DNA from 3 places in the Mycobacterium sp. NGS40 genome. Region 3 is predicted to be linked to each of the others. Evidence: predicted binding sites of a transcription regulator. Region 3 holds the regulator's gene; each other region holds the start of a gene.
What was found. The regulator LexA, encoded in region 3, represses DNA repair genes until DNA is damaged. The targets are predictions, from matches to a motif close to CGAACANNTGTTCG.

Region 1 (3,994 bases), on a different contig from region 3:
CGCCTCGGCGACGGCCGCCTCGATCAGCTCCGGTGGCACCGGCTCGGCGCTGAACCGGCGCACCGACCGGCGCAGCAGCTGGGCTTCGCGACGGCCCTTCTCGATGGCTTCGGCGGTGCCGAGCCAGAACAGATCTTCGGGTCCGGGCCGCAGCAGCCGGCGCGCCGTGGTGCCGTCGTCGACGACGGTCAGCCCGCGCACGACGGCTACCGGCATCGCGGTCAGCTTGCCCTTGACCAGATCGGCCGCGGCGGCCACTTCGTCGGCCACCGCGATCTCGGTGACCACCAACTCGTTGCCGTGCTCGTCGATCACGCCCGAATAGCCGTGCAGCACAGCCAGTCCCGCCGCGCCGATCGCCGCGTCGATCTGACCGTTGCGCCAGGCGCGGCCCATGGTGTCGGTGATCACCACCGCGACGTCGACGCCGAGCTTCTCGCGCAGCGCGGCGCGCAGGGCCGCGGCACTGCCGTCGGGGTCCAGCGGCAACAGCGCGAGTTCGCTTCGGCCGACGTTGGATCCGTCGACGCCGGCGGCGGCCTGCACCAGGCCGATCCGGTTCTCGGTGATCAGCGTGCGGCCCTTGCGGGCCAGCACCCGCACCGCCTCGTCGTCGACCAGTTTGCGCCGGAGCTCGTCACGCTCCTCGGGGTCTTCGGGCGCGGTCACCAGCCGGCCCTCGCACTTGGACACCACCTTGCTGGTGACCACGACGACGTCGCCGTCGCGCAGCCACGCGGCGGCGGCGGCGACCGCCGCACCGAGATCGTCGCCGGGGCGGAACTCCGGAAGCCCGGGCACCGGGAGGATCTCGATGGCCGCGGCAGTGCCGTGCTCTTTCGGTGCGGGCGTCACGGCGCCACGCCCGCGATATCCAGTCCGGCCCGCACCATTTCGGCCGTCGCCTTCGGATCGGTCATCAACAGCGGCACCGCGCGCACCGCGACGCCGTCGATGTCCGCTTTGAAATTTTCCAAGTCGCCCTCGTGCACCAGCCAGCAATCCAATATCCCGGTGGCGCTGCGCGCGCCGTAATATCCGCCGACCGCTTCGGCGGTGGACTCGACCCCGATCACATCGAGGCAGGCATCGGCCATGCCGCGCAACGGTTTTCCACCGATGATCGGGGAGTAGCCGACGATCGGTGCGGATGCCGCCCGCAGTGCGCCGCGAATGCCCGGCACGGCCAGGATCGCGCCGACGCTCACCACGGGATTGGACGGCGCCAGCATGATGATGTCGGCGTCGCCGATCGCGTCGACCGCATCGGTTGTGGCGCTGGCTGTTTCGGCGCCGACGAACGCGAAACTGTGGGTGGTCACGTTGGCCCGGTAGCGCACCCACCATTCCTGGAAGTGGATCGCGCGCCGACTGTCGTCGGCCGGATCGGTGATCACCACATGGGTTTCACAACGGTCGTCGCTGGCGGGCACCAACCGCGCGCCGGGTTGCCAGCGGTCGCACAACGCCGTGGTGATCTGCGAGAGCGGGTAGCCGGCGTTGAGCATCTGGGTACGCACCAGGTGCGTGCCCAAATCGCGGTCGCCGAGTTGAAACCAGTCCGGCTGCATGCCGTAGCGCGCCAATTCCTCTTTGGCGTGCCAGGTTTCGTCGCGATGACCCCAACCGCGCTCCGGGTCTACGCCTCCACCTAAGGTATACATGCAGGTGTCCAAATCCGGACAAACCCGAACCCCGTGGATCCAGGCATCGTCGCCAATGTTGACGACGGCGGTCAGCTCGTGGTCGGAAGTTTCTCCCCCGGTTGCGAACTGACCCAGCCCGAGTAATTGTTGAACACCCAGCAGGAACCGGGCGCCGCCGACCCCACCGACCAGAACGGTGACCTTCACACCGGACGACAGTACCGGCCGGGAACTTTGGCGAGCGTTTGTGATGGACACGCCGAAGGGCCGAAATAACGGAAACGCCGGAAATTGATCACGAGATGGTATGGAAATACGCCGAAACGCTTGACCGGGCAGGTTAACCCGTGTCTAATCACATCAGTGTCATTTCCCGGTTGGCCGGCCGGTTCCGGTGTCGCAGACCGAGATTCGATCACTTGTTCGAATTGTCTGTTACATCAGAACAGCGGGACACAACCACTCTCTCAAAGACCAAGCTGAGGAGGCGTACGACGCATGTCTTACGAGCACCTATGGGGCGTCATGCCAAGCACTGAGCGCGCCACGATCAGCTCCGCGCCGGCGCCGATTACCCGACCGCACTTGACCGTGGTCCCCGATGCGCCAATCGCATTCGAGCCCGAGCCACTGCCGGAGCCCGAACTGACTCCGGACCAATGGCAGGACCGCGCGCTGTGCGCGCAGACCGACCCGGAGGCCTTCTTCCCGGAGAAGGGCGGATCGACTCGCGAAGCCAAGAAGATCTGCCTGGGTTGCGAGGTACGTCATGAATGCCTGGAGTACGCGCTGGCACACGACGAGCGCTTCGGCATCTGGGGCGGCCTGTCCGAACGTGAGCGACGCCGCCTCAAACGCGGCATCATCTGACCGACGAACCCGCCTGGGTTATTCGTCGTCGATCGTCGGGTCGATGACGGTCGGTTCGACGTCGAGGTAGATGGCCACCTGCGCCACCAGAATCTCGTGCAGTAATTCGCCAAGTTCGACGGTGTCTTTGGCGCGTCGTTCGATGGGCTTGCGGAACAGGACAATTCGCGCTCGCGTCGAGTTTCCTCGAACGTCGACCCCGGCGGGGATCAAGCGGGCCAGCGCGATCGGCCCGTCGGCGACGACCTCGGGCGGCCATTGCACGCTGTCCGGATCCTTGGCGGCGATGCGTGGAATTTCGTCGACCGCCACGTCGAGTTCCAACACTCGTGATTGCCAGCGCCGCTCGATGGGTTCGTAGGCCTCGAGCACCGCCATGTCGAATCGCTCGGCCCGGCTGCGCCAACCCGGCACCGTGGGCGGCAGCAAAGGACCGCGCATATCGCGCCCGCGCCGAGTTGCCCGGTGCCCCGGCGTTCGGCCCGACGGCCGTCCGTTGCGCGGGAAACTGCGCGAATCACCCACGCGCCGATGGTAACGGTTGGACATCGTGGCCCGAACGGATGCGCGTGTCCGGCGCTTCGGCGGCGTTTGCGCACGATAGCCTTTCCGACGTGAACGTTCCCCGTCGCTGCTGCCGGCCAGGGTGCCCGCATTACGCCGTGGCGACCTTGACGTTCGTCTACTCGGACTCGACGGCAGTGGTGGGCCCGCTGGCGACCGCGCGCGAGCCGCATTCGTGGGACCTGTGCGTCGGCCACGCCGGCCGCATCACGGCCCCCCGCGGATGGGACCTCGTGCGCCACGCCGGGCCGCTGAATTCGGAGCCCACGAATCCCGATGAAGACGACCTGGTCGCGCTTGCCGACGCCGTCCGCGAACGCGGTGCGGGCAAGGCGTCCCTGCCGCACGCGGGCGGCACCAGCATGCCGTTGAACGGATTTCCCCCGCAAGCGGGAGGTACCCCCACATCTGCGCATCTGCACCACACCGGAGCCCAGGCCACCGCGCCCAGCAGCCATCTGCTCGCGCAGCCGGAAAAACGGTCAGGTCGCCGCCGCGGGCATCTGCGAGTGTTGCCCGATCCGTCCGACTAGGGGACCGCTGGGGCCGATAGGCTGACGCCAAGAGGCAAATCAATCCACGGCGTCAAGGAGGCCCCGCATGTCTCGGCCCGCCGCGACTGTCCACCGTGTCATCAAGGCATATGACATCCGTGGGCTGGTCGGCGAAGAGATCGACGAGTCGCTGGTTGCCGATGTCGGGGCTGCGTTCGCCGCGCTGATGCGCGGCGAGGGCGCGCAACGCGTGGTGATCGGACACGACATGCGCGATAGCTCGCCGTCGCTCGCCGCTGCCTTCGCGGCGGGAGTGACCAACCAGGGCCTGGACGTGGTGCGGATCGGGTTGGCCTCGACCGACCAGCTGTATTTCGCCTCGGGTTCGCTCGATTGCCCCGGCGCGATGTTCACCGCCAG
Region 2 (3,994 bases), on a different contig from region 3:
GCGGAGTTCGACACCGAGGATCGCGAGTTCGCTTACCGAGTCCTGAGAGCATGGCTGCATACCCTGCGCGATCGGCTCACGGTAGAGGCGAGCGCTCATTTTGCGGCCCAGCTGCCCGACCTGATCAGAGGCGTTTTCTACCAGGCGTGGGACCCCAATGCCGTCCCCGACAAGTACGACGCCGACGCTTATACCGTCCGGTTCTCTCGCGAGGCGAACATCGCACTCTGCGACGTTGGCAAAGCCGCTGCAGCCACTACCGCGGCCGCGTTGCATCATCTGCCGGCTGCCCAGATCGACAAGGCCCTGGGGCAGTTGCCCATCGAAATCCGCAAGATACTGCAACCCCAGTAGGGCAGAAGATAACGCGGGTGGCGGTAAAGGATGGCTTGCCCAGGGCTGATCGCGAATCAGAACGGCGGCGGCTGATTTCGTTCGGCGACGTGAGCGGCGTTTAGTGAACGCTCTGCGTTGATGCGACGGACGCGATCTTGCTCTCGGGTGCGCCGCCGCTTGGGCATCATGACCCCGCGGCAGTCGAGCCGGTCGGCAGCCCTTGGCGCGCCGGCTAATTCGCCTGTTGGCAGGCACAGCGTGGGAAATATCAGCAGACTGCCGGGCCGGGTGGTGTAGGTGTACCCGCTGGGTGAAGTCCAGACAACGGCACCGTCGGGATGCTGTTCGTCCCGCCAAGCTGTCCAGAAAGTCTTGAGCAGGTGATGTTTTCGGCACAGGCATTTGAGGTTCGACGGATGTGTGGGGCCGAACGGGTAGGGGATCGTATGGTCGATGTCGCAGATCTCGGCGGGACGATCGCAATTGGGGAATCGACACGTCAAGTCGCGGCATCGCACAAATGCTTCGAGCGCCGCCGACGGACGGTAACTCGGCTCGCCCGCACTGCCGGCGCCGGGATGACGCAACGGCCGCACCTTCGCACCATCTCGAATCAGCTCGGCGAGCCGTGGCGAGGGAACCGTCCCGCCACCGGTGATCAACGCGGACGGCCGGTTAACGCCCGAGGGTACGGGCGTGCTCTGCAGCGCCGACGGCTCGGTGACGACGTGGATGACGACGCCCGTCGCGCGCTCGTCGGACTCTAGGCGCGCCGCGCATTCGGCATTGTCGCAGCCACAGCTGAGTCGCTCTGCTCCCGCGGCGAGCGCGCCCAGCGCATCGGCACGGCGCTGGGCGAGGGTCCGCGGGTCGTCGTCGCAGACATCGTGGGCCATGTGCAGGAGCCGTCGGTCCAAAGCCGCGGCGTCGGTGGCGTACAGCCGGCCCCACACCGCGGCGGTTCCCGACTCGTCATTGGCCAGGTCGACCACCAAGTCCCGGCTGCGCGCAGCCGCTCGGCTCCGGCGCACTGCACCGGGGTCATAGCGGTCGACTATCGCGTCGATGGCCTGCGCCGTCTTATTCACCGACAGTGGCCCGTATCGGGCCGCGCTCTTGGCCAGTGCCGTATCGACCAGCCGCAACGTGTCCGGGTCCTTGATCAATTCCGTGTGCCACACGATGGCCGCGGCCAGCCGAGCGCTGATGGCGCCGTCAAAGAAGAGGGCTGCTACTTCTGGTAGCCGGTCGCGCAATGCCACGGCTTGATGCATCTGACCGGACGCCATGGAGTGACTGATGCCTTGTGCAGCAGACACTTCGGCGGCCATCGCATCCCAGTTGTCACATGACCACATCGCATGGTCGACGGGACCCACCGCGCGGCGGCGCACCAGTTCGGCGATGGCCGCCAGCCGGCGCGATGAAGCGGCGGCTTCGGCTCGCGTCCACTCCGCGATCGCCGCGACCACGGTCGCATCGTCGGCGCGCAGTAGCTCGTCCGCACCCTGCAATCCATCGAACATATGTTCGAGTATACCCCGATCTACTGCCTCAAACTTTTGGCAGGGTCGCAGGTTGTGGATAACTGCGGACGTGACTGAAAGGTTGTTTACACGGTTCGGTCGCGGCGAACAAACATCCGGACCCTCTTCGATGGCGACGCCCTCGACATGGAAATCCAAGACTTCCGGATCGTCTGCAAACCCATCAGACCGCACCCCCAAACAGGCCTACCTCCACCTAGAAACCTGCCAACTTCTTGACGCAAGACAGACGTCCACCGACAAGTCCGAAGATTGCCGCGGGTCGCGGTGGGCACCCTGCTGTGGTGCAGACGATGGAGTACGCCCCAGGACGCTTGGCCGATGTCTTCGGGGATCGAACTCAGCCGGCCGTTCTTGTATGGCACGGCATGCAGGCCAATGCCCGCGCTGTCGTCCGGCCGCTGGCCGGCGTGCTGGCCGACCGCGGCGCCAACGTCGTGGTGGCCGACTGGGATTCGCATTCCCACGACGGAGGCCGCGCGGACTTGTTGGGATCGGTCGAGTTCATGCGCCAGCGCTGCAAGGGCTTCGTGCTCGTCGGGTGGTCGATGGGCGGCCTCGCCGCGGCAGGGTTGACACTGACTCGCCGGGATGTCCCGCTGACCCATACCGTCTGTCTGGCAGGCGCTTTCACGGTCCCCGACCCGATCACGGGTCGCATCCCGGGCGACGGACTGAGTCCCGGCCCGGCCGGTCCGCCGTTCACCCTGCTGCACGGCCTGGACGACGATGTGGTTCCGGTGACGGCCAGCCGCGACTTCGCCGCCCAGCTCGAAGCCGTCGGGTGGCCGGTGCAGCTGGCAGAGTTGGCGGCCGATCACGGGTCGATCGCCGGAGCGGAGTACGACCCGACCGCCGATCGCTACCGCGCGGCCGAGCCTGCTGACGTCGTGGGCGAGGTCGCCGCACGGATCGCGGCGGTACTCCATTGAAAACGATATGAACACGCGCGGGGCGGCGGCATTTGTGGCAATGTTTGCTGAGGGGGAAACGGTACGCACGGAGAGCTGCGATGTTCAAGATAGCGAATCGCTTGGCACTCATCCTCCCGACCGCTTTCGCACTCGCCGCCGCCGCGACCGCGATGTCGCCGGCGATTAGTCGAGCGGCCCAATGTGGCGAAGGGACCGTCTACGACGCGCCATCCAACACGTGCGTCGTCGCCGCCCAAGCGCCGGCCCCCCCGCCGCCGGCTGCCCCGCCGCCCCCGCCCCCGCCGCCGGCTTGGTCCGGCCCGCGGCCACACGTCTGGGTCAGCGTCTGCGCGCCCATCCGTTTCATCAGCATCTGCACCGGGATCTGAGCGGGCGCCGTCCGCCCACCGGTCGCGTTACGGTACGAATGATGAGTGGCTGAGCCGACGATCGTCCTGCTGTCGACATCCGACACCGACCTGATCAGCGCCCGTTCCAGCGGGAAAAACTATCGGTGGGCCAACCCCGCGCGGTTGTCCGACGAAGAGCTGCTCGACCTCTTGGCCGACGCCGAGATCGTGGTGGTCCGGATCCTCGGCGGCTACCGCGCCTGGCAAAGCGGCATCGACACCGTGCTCGCGAGTGGCATTCCGACGGTCCTGGTCAGCGGCGAGCAGGCCGCGGACGCCGAGCTGACCGGACTGTCCACGCTGGCCGCCGGAATCGCGGTGCAGGCGCACATCTACCTGGCGCACGGTGGCGTGGAGAACCTGCGCCAGCTGCACGCCTTCCTGTCCGACACCGTGCTGATGACGGGCGTCGGCTTCACCGAGCCGGTGGTGACCCCGACCTGGGGGGAACTCGAGCGGCCTGCGGCCCGGCAGACGGCGGGCCCCACCATCGCGGTGTTGTACTACCGCGCGCAACACCTGGCCGGCAACACCGCCTACATCGAATCGCTTTGCACGGCAATCGAAGACGCCGGCGGACGACCGCTGCCGGTCTACTGCGCGTCGCTGCGCACCGCCGAGCCCGAGCTGCTGCAACGGCTCGGTGACGCCGACGCGATGGTGGTCACGGTGCTGGCCGCCGGGGGACTGCGGCCCGCGGCCGCGTCGGCCGGTGGGGACGACGACAGCTGGAACGTCGAACACCTTGCCGCCCTGGACATTCCGATCTTGCAGGGGCTGTGCCTGA
Region 3 (3,994 bases):
CAGGGCAAGGGATCGATGCTGGAAACGTCGTGGAACCCCGAGGGCTGGGCCCGCGTTGCCGGCCGCGTCGTCAACGACGGTGTGACGCAACTCGACTGAGATTCAGGACTTGCGGTGCAGCTCCGCGGACAGATGATGCTGCAGGGGCTGCCCGACCGCACCCATCCGCACCGAGTAGGAGAGCTGGTCGCCGTCGATTCGCACGGTTCGGCCTAACGCGGAAACCTCTTTGGCGGTCGGGGTCAATCCGACCGACGTGGTGGCCAACTCGATTTCGATGACGCCGCCGGTCACCCGGTAGGACCCGACCTCGATTTCGGTCACGCCGCTGGGGTGGGCCAGCACCATCTCGACGTGGCCGGGCCGCGGCACCCGAAGGTAGCCGGTCTCGGCATGCATCGGCTTGCCGTCGTCGGCCCCTTTGGTCTTTTGCCCGTATGCCAGAAACGGTTTCCCCACATGGGAAAACACGATTTCCTCGAGATAGTCGAAGGGCTGGATGGTCGGGTATTCGCCGGAACCGCGGCCGGCCCAGGTGCCGAGCAGCGGCGCGAGCGCCTCGAGATCCGGATGCAGGTCCGGGGGCATCGCGGTCAACTCGGTGTCGATACTTGGCGGTGCTTGCGGAGCGCGGCGATCTCGCGCTCGAAATCGTCGGCCGACGAAAAGGACCGGTATACCGAGGCGAACCGCAGATAGGCCACCTCATCCAGGTCACGCAACGGGCCGAGGATCGCCAAGCCGACCTCGTGGCTGGGAACCTCCGGCGATCCGGCGGCGCGGACGGTGTCTTCCACCTGCTGAGCCAGTAGATTCAGCGCGTCCTCGTCTACCTGGCGGCCCTGGCAGGCGCGCCGCACACCTTTGATGACCTTTTCGCGGCTGAACGGCTCGGTGACACCGCTGCGTTTGACGACGGCCAGGATCGCGGTTTCCACGGTGGTGAACCGGCGTCCGCACTCCGGGCAGGATCGGCGGCGCCGAATGGCTTGGCCTTCATCGGTTTCCCGGGAGTCGATCACCCGGGAGTCGGGATGGCGACAGAACGGGCAGTGCATGACCGCTCCTTCGCTGTGCCGGCATCTCGGAAGAACACTCCGAGCGTACCCGTGCGCTCCCCGGGCGGGCCAATGTAGCCACGACGCATGCGCCGTCACTGACGGCAGGACCGAGGAGCCTTGGCGTAGAGCGGTTTTCGCGATACGCGGCTACGGTCAGCCGACCGGCGCGATCAGGGTCTGGCCGGCAGCCAGCGCCGGGGAACTCAGGTTGTTGAGTTCGCGGATGCGGTCGGCGACCTGGCGGGCCGGCGCTTCCGGCGCGACCCGGTGCGCTACATCCTGAAGCGATTCGCCCGGCTCGACCTGCACGACCGACAGCCGGTCCGGAACAGGAGCAGCCGCGGAGTCGCCGTTGGCGATCTGACCGAGATTCGCGACCAGGCCCAACCACAGCGTGATGACGCCGGCCATCAGGGCCAGACCCACCGTCGTCCCCAGCGTGACCGGGCGGCGGCGATGCGGTGCTTGCGACTCCGCGACACCGGTACCGCGGTAGCGCATCGGCGCTCCCGCCGGCCGGGCCTGCACCGACCGGCGCGACCGCAGCACGCGCTCCTGCTCGTAGCGGGGCCGTGCGACGTCATAGCGAGGCCGCGCGACGAGCCCATCGCTGGGGCGCCGCATGGTGCTGGTCCGCGGCGAGACTGTATGCATGAGCGTCATGGTGCGTTCCTCCGGTCGTCGAATCCTCGCTCGTGTGTTCGACACTATCGCTCGTGTGTTCGAAATCCGAACATTTGAGCGAAGCGTGTCGCACGGGCCAAACGCTAGACCCCGCCACCGACAACTTCTGCCGGTCGCCGTCCCTTCCATGCAGCACAGGTACCCGGTCTACGCAAAAGTTACACACGTGTGATTCGGCCGTTCTAGGGTCTTTAGCCACTATGTGCTTGCCATGACACGCCAGTCGAACACATGTTTGATTCTTCGGGTCAGGGAGGCTACATTCAGTGCCATGAGCGACAGCAACGACACCTCGGCAACCGGCCCGGACGGCCGCACGCGTTCCGTGGATTCATCGCTTACCCAGCGGCAACGCACCATCTTGAATGTCATCCGGGAGTCGGTGACCACCCGTGGTTACCCGCCGAGCATCAGGGAGATCGGCGACGCCGTCGGCCTGACATCGACCTCTTCGGTGGCCCACCAGCTGCGCACCCTCGAACGCAAGGGATATCTGCGCCGGGACCCGAACCGCCCCCGGGCCGTCGACGTCCGCGGCGCCGACGACGCGGTGGCGGCCGCGCCGGCCACCGAGGTCGCCGGGTCGGACGCGTTACCGGAACCCACGTTCGTCCCCGTGCTCGGGCGCATCGCGGCCGGTGGACCGATCCTGGCCGAGGAAGCCGTCGAGGACGTCTTCCCACTCCCCCGCGAGCTGGTCGGCGAGGGCACGCTGTTCTTGCTCAAGGTGGTCGGCGACTCGATGGTCGAAGCCGCGATCTGCGACGGCGACTGGGTGGTGGTGCGGCAGCAGAATGTCGCCGACAACGGCGACATCGTCGCCGCCATGCTCGACGGTGAGGCCACCGTCAAGACGTTCAAGCGCGCGGGCGGTCAGGTGTGGCTGATGCCGCACAACCCGGCGTTCGATCCCATCCCCGGTAATGACGCGACCGTGCTCGGCAAGGTCGTGACGGTGATCCGCAAGGTATAGCGCCGTGCGCTACGGCGTCAGTCGGCTTTCACGAAGCCGTTGACCAGCGCGGCTTCCTCGCTGGAAAGCCAGATCTCGGCGAGCGTGTCGTGGTAGAGGTCGCTGCCCGGCGTGTAATAAAGGCCGAAGCGAGCACTCGCCTTGATCGGGTAGCCGTCGGGCATCTGATACGGGTCCTCCAACGGCAGGTGGATCGTCGGGCGCCCGGCGGGGCCTAATGCCCCGATCGCCGCCACCGGTACTACGTCCGCCTCGTCGTCGGCATCCGCGGCTGCATGCCGCCCCGCCGCTCTGGGTGCGACGCCGGCCGCGGCGCCCAGCGCCGCCGCCAGGCTGGCTGCGGCACCACCCGCGGCGGCTCCAGCGGCCCCGCCGGCAGCACCGGACGCGCCACCGGCGCCGGCCAGATCAGGAGGCGTGTGCGGCACGGCGACATCGGGGTACGCGGTCTCCTGCTCCTCGGCGGGGTAGGCGGCCTCGTCCTCCTCGGCGCCCGGGAAGCCCGCCTCCGGGTAAGCGGCGGACGGGTAAGCGGCGCCCGGATAGCCCGCCTCCGGGTAAGCGGCGTCCTCGTCGAGGAGTTCGGGATAGCCGGCCTCCGGATAGGCGCCTTCGGGTGAATAAGCGCCTTCCGGGCCCGCGGCAGCGGCGTATTCGTCCTCGGCGACGACGTCGGGATACGCGCTCTCCGGTACGTCGGGACTAGCCGGATAGCCGACTTCCGGCAGCTCATCGCCGTAACCGGCGTCGGACAGATCGTCGGCCGACACGACTGGGATGGAATCGGTGTCGACCGAGTCGGGATCCCGCTCGTCGACCGCCAGCTCATCCCATTCTTCCTCGGTGACGGGATGCGACGGCTCGTCATACCCGCCGTCCTCGTCGATTTCGGCCGTTTCGGGTGCGTGCGGCCACCTGGCCAGCGGCGCGTGCTCGGCGTCCCGGAGATCCTGTTCGTGGGTGTCGGTGAACGACATGTGCTCGGCGTAGTCGGGACCCCAGCGCGGCTCACCCGTGTCCCCGTAGCCGCCGACGGCGTCGCGCTCCAGGTCGTAGGGTGCGCTGTTGCGACCGGCACGATGCCGGCGCCAGCGCAACGCCACGAACACCGCCAGCAGCACCAGAATCAGCAGCGGAACCAGGGCGAACAGATACCACCAGCTCCAGCTGAACCACTTCTTGGCGTGCGCGGGCATCGCCGAACCGCTCGGCTGGTTCTGCCCCGACACCTGCAGACCCGATAGCAGCGGAGCCAGGTTGGCCGGGTCCGTGGAGA

Region 1: the regulator LexA is predicted to act here: its motif matches at 2,059-2,072, upstream of cofD (2-phospho-L-lactate transferase).
Region 2: the regulator LexA is predicted to act here: its motif matches at 1,968-1,981, upstream of AC5Y5O_RS09210 (HNH endonuclease signature motif containing protein).

What each region holds. Positions count from the first base shown of each region.
Region 1 is NZ_JCALDG010000016.1:122,193-126,186, forward strand. It holds gene AC5Y5O_RS22800 (coenzyme F420-0:L-glutamate ligase) at 1-855, opposite strand, end outside; gene cofD (2-phospho-L-lactate transferase) at 852-1,853, opposite strand; gene AC5Y5O_RS22810 (WhiB family transcriptional regulator) at 2,145-2,516, shown strand; gene AC5Y5O_RS22815 (metallopeptidase family protein) at 2,535-2,957, opposite strand; gene AC5Y5O_RS22820 (DUF3499 domain-containing protein) at 3,131-3,613, shown strand; gene AC5Y5O_RS22825 (phosphomannomutase/phosphoglucomutase) at 3,681-3,994, shown strand, end outside.
Region 2 is NZ_JCALDG010000004.1:334,910-338,903, reverse strand. It holds gene AC5Y5O_RS09215 (DUF2267 domain-containing protein) at 1-354, shown strand, start outside; gene AC5Y5O_RS09210 (HNH endonuclease signature motif containing protein) at 411-1,862, opposite strand; gene AC5Y5O_RS09205 (alpha/beta hydrolase) at 2,168-2,815, shown strand; gene cobN (cobaltochelatase subunit CobN) at 3,232-3,994, shown strand, end outside.
Region 3 is NZ_JCALDG010000017.1:7,027-11,020, forward strand. It holds gene AC5Y5O_RS23020 (PhzF family phenazine biosynthesis protein) at 1-99, shown strand, start outside; gene AC5Y5O_RS23025 (peroxynitrite isomerase) at 103-588, opposite strand; gene nrdR (transcriptional regulator NrdR) at 594-1,058, opposite strand; gene AC5Y5O_RS23035 (LysM peptidoglycan-binding domain-containing protein) at 1,215-1,724, opposite strand; gene lexA (transcriptional repressor LexA) at 2,017-2,718, shown strand; gene AC5Y5O_RS23045 (sunset domain-containing protein) at 2,736-3,695, opposite strand; partial or broken gene AC5Y5O_RS23050 (LGFP repeat-containing protein) at 3,822-3,994, opposite strand, start outside.